One region of the Isoptericola sp. NPDC056134 genome, then DNA from elsewhere that is predicted to be linked to it. Evidence: riboswitches for the same ligand, from Rfam matches in the RefSeq annotation. Region 1 holds a riboswitch; each other region holds the start of a gene.
The links. Region 1 has a riboswitch for thiamine pyrophosphate ahead of ACFCZN_RS16075 (ECF transporter S component). Riboswitches for the same ligand answer to the same signal wherever they lie in the genome.
Positions count from the first base shown of each region.

Region 1 (2,247 bases):
TCGGACGCTGGCAGGCGGCGGAGGGCGGCTCCGCGCTCGCGTCGTCGCACCGCGCGACGCGCATCGTGTCGTCCGACCTGGGCCGCGCCGTCGAGACGGCGTCCGCGTACGCGGACGCGCTCGGCGGGGAGCCCCTGGTGACGGACGAGCGCCTGCGCGAGCGCGGCTTCGGCGCCTGGGAGGGCCTCACGGGCGCCGAGCTGCAGGAGCGCTGGCCCGAGGAGTACGCAGCCTGGCGCCTCGGTGCCGAGCCCGTGGGGGCGGGGGCCGAGACGAAGGCGGCGGTCGCGCAGCGCATGGCCGAGGCCGTGGCCGAGCACGCCGCGGACCTGGCTGACGACGCGACGCTCGTCCTCGTGTCGCACGGGGCCGCCATCTCGCTGGCGGTGACGGCGCTGCTCGGGCTCGACCCGGCCACCTGGCGCGGACTGGCGGGCATGCACAACGTGCACTGGTCGCACCTGCACCGTGCCGGGGAGGGCGCCGTGCCGGCATGGCGCCTCGTGGCGCACAACGTGGGCGCGGGGTACCCCCTGGACCGCTGGCAGGCGGGACCGGACTGGAATTTGGAACCTGGCCCGAAGTCTGCCTAAGATATCGACGTTCCGAGGGGCGCAAGCCCGGAGGAACACACCGAATCAGACGAATCGCCTGGCCGTCCGCGGTCGCGAGAGTCGGTTCTCGGGGCTGTGGCGCAGCTGGTAGCGCACCTGCATGGCATGCAGGGGGTCAGGGGTTCGAGTCCCCTCAGCTCCACCCCGACAAGAAGGCCCGGAACCTCATGGTTCCGGGCCTTCTTGCGTGACCAGGGGTTTCACGGTGCGGGACGGTCTTGCGCGGACGCCGACGTCGCCTAGGGTCGGACCTGCGGCCGCGTCGTCGGCCGTCACATCTGAAGACACCCATGACAGGGGAGCGCCGTCGAAGGGGCGCTGAGAGTGCGGGCACAGCCGCAGACCCTTGGAACCTGCTCCGGTTAGCACCGGCGAAGGGAGTTACCTGGAATGTCCGCGCCCATCTCTCTGCGCAGCGCGTCCCCGCGGTACCGTACCGTCGACCTCGTCACCGTGGCCATGCTCGGCGTGGCCGTCGGTGTCGTCTTCTGGGGCTGGACCCAGCTCTACCACCTGCTCTCCGCCGGGCTGGCGGTCGCCTTCCCGCCGGCCACCGGGCTGCTCGGGGGCGGCTGGCTGCTCGGCGGCGTGCTGGGCGGCCTCATCGTCCGCCGCCCGGGCGCGGCGCTGCTCACCGAGGTCGTCGCCGCGAGCGTCGAGGCGCTGCTCGGCGCCGGCTGGGGCTTCTCGGCGATCGTCTCCGGCGTCGTCCAGGGGTTCGGCGCCGAGCTCGTGCTCGCCCTGTTCCTCTATCGCCGGTTCGGCACCGCCGTCGCGGCCCTGGCGGGTGCGGCGGCGGGCGCGTGCGGCGCCGTCTACGAGTGGTTCGCCTACTACCCGGACTGGGCGTGGGGCTTCCGGCTGGCGTACCTGGGCCTGTTCGCGCTGTCCGGCGCGCTGCTCGCGGGCCTGGGAGGCGCGGCGCTCGTGCGCGCCCTCGCGCGGGCCGGCGTGCTCGACGCGTTCGGGCCGGGGCGCGACCTCGCCGACCGCGGCGTCGGTCGTGCCGCCGATCGCGCCCGGGCCTGACGGCGTGGCGCGCGACGACGTCCGGGCGCGCGTGCGGGGGCTGAGCTGGCGGCCCACCGGGCGCCGGGTCCCGACGATCGAGGGCCTCGACCTCACCGTCGGCGCGGGGGAGCGCATCGGCCTGGTCGGGCCGAGCGGGGCGGGCAAGTCGACCGTGCTGCACGCCCTCGCGGGGGTCCTGGGGGACCCGCTGCCCGGCGACCTGTCCGGCACCGTCCACGTGGACGGCGGGGTGGGGCTCGTGCCGCAGGACCCGGGCTCCGCGGTCGTCGCGGCCCGGATCGGCCGGGACGCCGCCTTCGGCCCCGAGAACTCCGGCCTGCCGCGGGACGAGATCTGGCGTCGGGCCCGGAAGGCTCTCGACCGGGTCGGGCTGCGGTACCCGCCCGACAGGCCGACGTCGGCCCTCTCGGGCGGCGAGCTGCAGCGGCTCGCGCTCGCAGGGGCGCTGGCGAGCGCCCCGGGCCTGCTGCTCCTGGACGAGCCGACCGCGATGCTCGACCCCGCCGCCGCGGCCGAGGTCCGCGCCGCCGTCGTCGGCGCGCTGGAGGGCACGGGCACATCCCTCGTGGTGGTCGACCACCACGTCGGGCCGTGGCTCGAG
Region 1 covers NZ_JBHJVM010000018.1:1,198-3,444, forward strand. Annotated here, with positions in the region: gene ACFCZN_RS16065 (histidine phosphatase family protein) at 1-593, shown strand, start outside; tRNA gene ACFCZN_RS16070 (tRNA-Ala) at 684-756, shown strand; TPP riboswitch at 900-1,011, shown strand; gene ACFCZN_RS16075 (ECF transporter S component) at 1,005-1,643, shown strand; gene ACFCZN_RS16080 (ATP-binding cassette domain-containing protein) at 1,618-2,247, shown strand, end outside.

Region 2 (2,247 bases), on a different contig from region 1:
GACGGACACGCTGGTGAAGGGGGTGTCGGTGGGCAGGTCGACCTGCACCGCGGTGGTCGACGCCTCGGCGGACTCGTTCGGGACCTTGAAGGTGAGGGTGGCGTACGACCCGGCCTCGGCCGCGTCGGGGGTCACGGTCACGTGCGCGGACGCGGCGGTCGCGCCGAGCACGAGGGCGGGGAGGGCGAGCGCGGCCGCGCCGACGAGGCGGCGCGGGCGGAGGGCACGGGTGATGACAGGGGTGGTCCTGGACATGGGTTCTTCTGCTCCTGGCTGTCAGGTGTGTCAGGCGGTCGTGGGACGGCGAGGGACCCGCCCCCGTCCGACGACGGACCAGGGCAGGGTCAGGCGGCGCGCGCGAGGGCGCCCGGGAGCAGCGGGGGTCCTCGTGGGGGCGTGCGCCGGCGGACGCGGGCCGGGTGGGGGCGCCAGGTGCGCCCGACGACGACGGCGGGCTCGCGGACCACCGGCAGCGCCGGCGGCTCCTGCACGAGGAGCGCGACGTGCCGCAGGTGCCCGACGACGGTGAGGGCCGCCCGGTCGCCCGCCGCGAGCAGCAGGGCGGTGAGCAGCACCGCGGCGGCGTGCGCGGCGAGCATCCAGGACGTCGTCCCGGCGTCGCCCGCGTGATGCAGCAGCCCGCCGCCCGTCGCGGGCGCGAGGGAGCCCGGGCCCATGGCGTGGAGCGCGTGCCCGTCCAGGGTGGTGCCCGGGGTCGGGAGCGGTGCCGAGGGAGCGCCCGTGCCCGCCGCGCCGAGCACGGACAACGTCGTGTGCTGGACGAGCTGCAGCGCGACCATCGCCGGCAGGAGGCGCCGGAGGGTCAGCCTGCGGCGCGCGGTCCACACCGCGAGCGGCGCCGTGAGCGCCGCGACGACGAGCCAGGCGAGGGGTGCCCCGGGGAGCGCGCCGCCGGCCAGCAGGTGGGCGGCGGCCGCGATGCTGAGCGTCGTGCCGGCGACGAGGAGCTCGCGCACACGACGGACGACCACGGGCACCCCCGCACCCTACCGCGGCGTCGGCCGGGACCTGCAGTCTCGCCCCGGGCGGCCGCCCGGACGACGGCGGAGCCAGGAACGACGCACCCGCGCGGGACGCCGGACCCGCCGGTGCCGACCTGGGCTACGGTGGGCGCCACGACACGGGGTGCGTCCCGACCGGTCATCGCCGCGACTTCGTCACGGCCGGCCGGCGGGCGCTGAGAACACACCCGTCGAACCTGATCTAGCTCGTACTAGCGAAGGGATGTCGACATGAGTGCGCGCGCACCTGAAGACAGCTCCGCCGGCCGCGCCGGCAGCACCACCCCTGCTCACGCCGCCCCCGCTCCCGTCTCGTCGCCGACGAGGGCGCTCCGGACGGGCAGCCGGCCCCGCGTCCTGGCGGTCGCCGGGTCCGACCCGTCCGGGGGCGCGGGCGTCCAGGCCGACCTCAAGTCGATCGCGGCCGCGGGCGGCTACGGGATGGCCGCCGTCACGGCTCTGACCGTGCAGAACACCCGCGGCGTGCGCGACGTGCACCTGCCGCCCGCCGCGTTCCTCGCCGCGCAGCTCGACGCCGTCACCGACGACGTGACCGTCGACGCCGTGAAGATCGGGATGCTCGCCTCGGCCCCGGTGGCCCGGGCGGTGGCCGCGTGGCTCGACGCGCTGTCGCACGCCACGTCCGACCGGTCGGGCACGACCGCGCGCCCCGCCGTCGTCCTGGACCCGGTCATGGTGGCGACCAGCGGGGACCGGCTGCTCGACCCGGCGGCCGAGGACGCCGTGCGGGACCTGCTCGGCCGGGTGGACGTCGTGACGCCGAACCTGCCCGAGCTCGCGGTCCTCGCGCAGGAGCCCCCCGCCGCGGACTGGCCCGCCGCCCTCGAGCAGGCGCGACGGCTGGCCGCCCGGCACGGGGTCCTGGTGGTGGCGAAGGGCGGCCACCTGCTCGCGCGTCCGGACGCGAGGGAGGAGGGCGCCCCGGACGCCCTCGTCGGCCCGCAGGGCGTGCTCGTGGAGCTCCCCGGCCCGCGCCTGACCAGCACCTCCACCCACGGCACCGGCTGCTCGCTGTCCAGCGGGCTGGCCGCCCGGTACGCGCGCACGGGCGACTGGGCGGAGGCGCTGCGCGGCACGAAGGCCTGGCTGACCGCGGCGATCCGGGCGGGGGAGGCCCTGCGCGTCGGCGGCGGGAACGGCCCCGTCGACCACCTGGTGGGGCTGCGCGCGGGCGGCGCGGAACCCCAGGCGCCGTCCCGTGCGG
Region 2 covers NZ_JBHJVM010000004.1:268,844-271,090, forward strand. Annotated here, with positions in the region: gene ACFCZN_RS06415 (YcnI family protein) at 1-255, opposite strand, end outside; gene ACFCZN_RS06420 (hypothetical protein) at 345-998, opposite strand; TPP riboswitch at 1,133-1,263, shown strand; gene ACFCZN_RS06425 (bifunctional hydroxymethylpyrimidine kinase/phosphomethylpyrimidine kinase) at 1,254-2,247, shown strand, end outside.
Region 2: linked by a shared signal. The riboswitch ahead of ACFCZN_RS06425 (bifunctional hydroxymethylpyrimidine kinase/phosphomethylpyrimidine kinase) and the one ahead of ACFCZN_RS16075 (ECF transporter S component) in region 1 are both predicted to bind thiamine pyrophosphate.

Region 3 (2,247 bases), on a different contig from region 1:
GCCGCGCTCACGGCGGCGGAGGTGGTGCGGTCCGCCCCGCCGGCCCAGGACGCGGCGGACCGGCTCAGCCAGGCGCTCGCCACCGTGCGGCCGGTGGACCGGCCGCACGGGCACGACGCGCAGCTCGCCCGCCGGCGTCCGCGCGCGAGCCACTGACCCGCAGGGCGGGCCCGTCAGGAGCGGGGGATCAGCGGCCGGGGACGAACCGGGCCGCCGCGCGCACGGCGCCCTTGCGGGCGAGGCGCTTCGCGAGCACCGCGACCCCGCCCGAGACCGCCGCGAAGGTGACGGCCTGGATGATCGAGATCTCGTCGTCGTCCACGTTGGTGGGCGCCACGCTGCCCGTCGTCTTCTCCCAGACCACCCCGATCAGCTTCTGCGCGACCCATCCGGCGGCGATCGTCAGCACCACCGTGCCGACCTTCACGCCCAGCGGCTGCTCGGTGTCCGTCACGTGCTCTCCCTCGGTAGGTCCCGGCGCGGCCTCGGCACGACCGCGCGTCGTCTCGCGTGCGTCCGCGGCCGCCGGGCGGCGTCACGGCACGTCAGGCACGTCACACCCCGAGGCCGAGGACTGCACCACGGTAGCGCGGCGTCGGCGGGTAGGCTCGTGGTGATACGACAGGGGAGCGCCCACCGGCGCTGAGAGTGCGGACCGCCGCAGACCCTCGAACCTGACCCGGTTAGCACCGGTGGAGGAAGTCGGGAATCTCGTTCCCTGCGGACGGCCGCACCACGACGGTGCCGGGTGCCCGCAGGACCCCCTTCTCGCACCTTGAGGAGGACAGCATGAAGCTCACGACCACCGCCCGGACCACGGCCGCCACCGCGGGCGTCGTCGCCCTGCTGCCGCTGCTGGCGGCGTGCGGCGGGACGCCCACGGACGACGCGAGCGGCGCGGCGTCGAGCACGGTCACGCTCGTCACCCACGACTCGTTCGCCGTCTCCGACGACGTCCTTGCCGCGTTCGAGAAGGAGTCCGGTCTCACCGTCGAGCAGGTGGCCCCGGGCGACGCGGGCACGCTGGTGAACCAGCTCGTGCTCACCAAGGACGCGCCGCTGGGCGACGTCGTCTTCGGCGTGGACAACACGTACGCGTCGCGGGCCGTCGACGCCGGGGTCCTCGAGGAGTACCAGCCGGCCGACCTCGCCCCGGAGGTCGCGGCCTACGCGCCCGACGACCTGGCGGGCACGCTGACGCCGGTCGACGTGGGCGACGTGTGCATGAACCTTGACGACGGCTGGTTCGAGAAGCACGGCGTCACGCCCCCGACGACGCTCGAGGACCTCGCGAAGCCGGAGTACGCGGACCTCACCGTCGTGACCAATCCGGCGACGTCGTCCCCCGGCCTCGCGTTCCTGCTCGCGACGATCGGCGCGTTCGGCGCGGACGGCTGGGAGGCCTACTGGGCCGACCTACGCGACAACGGCCTCAAGGTGGCCGAGAGCTGGGAGGACGCGTACTACGTGGACTTCTCCGGCGCCGGCGAGGGCGGGCAGCGCCCGATCGCGCTGTCGTACGCGACGTCGCCTGCGTTCACCGTGAGCGACGACGGGAAGACCTCCGCCACGAGCGCGATGCTCGACACCTGCTTCCGGCAGGTCGAGTACGCGGGCGTGCTGGCGGGCGCCGAGAACCCCGAGGGCGCCGAGAAGCTGGTGGACTTCCTGACGAGCGCCGAGTTCCAGGCCGACGTGCCCGGCCAGATGTACATGTACCCCGCGGACCCGGGCGTGGAGCTGCCCGCCGACTGGCAGCAGTTCGCGCCCCTGGCCGACGAGCCGTTCGACGTGGCGCCCGCCGACGTCGCCGCGCACCGCGACGAGTGGATCGAGCAGTGGACGGCGACGGTCGTCGGCTGACGCGCCCCGTGCCCCGCGTCCCGCGCGCCACCGCCCGCCCGGCAGCCCGGGCGGCGCGGTGGCGCGCCGCCCGGCGGGGTGCAGACCGATGGGGCGCGTGGCTCGGCTGGGGCGCGGCCGTCGCGCTCCCGCTGGGCTTCCTCGCGGTCTTCTTCGCGTGGCCGGTGGTGTCGCTCGTCCTGCAGGGGTTCTTCACCGAGACCGCGGCGGGGCGGGAGCTCGACCTGTCCGGCTTCGCAGAGGTGCTGTCCCAGGAGCGCACGTGGCGGATCGTCGGGCAGACGCTCGCCCAGGCGATCACGGGCACGGCGCTGTCGGTGCTGCTCGGCCTGCCCGGCGCGTACGTGCTGTACCGGTGCCGGTTCCCGGGGCGCACCCTCGTGC
Region 3 covers NZ_JBHJVM010000017.1:3,736-5,982, forward strand. Annotated here, with positions in the region: gene ACFCZN_RS15700 (PAS domain-containing protein) at 1-156, shown strand, start outside; gene ACFCZN_RS15705 (DUF4235 domain-containing protein) at 188-454, opposite strand; TPP riboswitch at 614-718, shown strand; gene ACFCZN_RS15710 (thiamine ABC transporter substrate binding subunit) at 790-1,863, shown strand; gene ACFCZN_RS15715 (ABC transporter permease) at 1,839-2,247, shown strand, end outside.
Region 3: linked by a shared signal. The riboswitch ahead of ACFCZN_RS15710 (thiamine ABC transporter substrate binding subunit) and the one ahead of ACFCZN_RS16075 (ECF transporter S component) in region 1 are both predicted to bind thiamine pyrophosphate.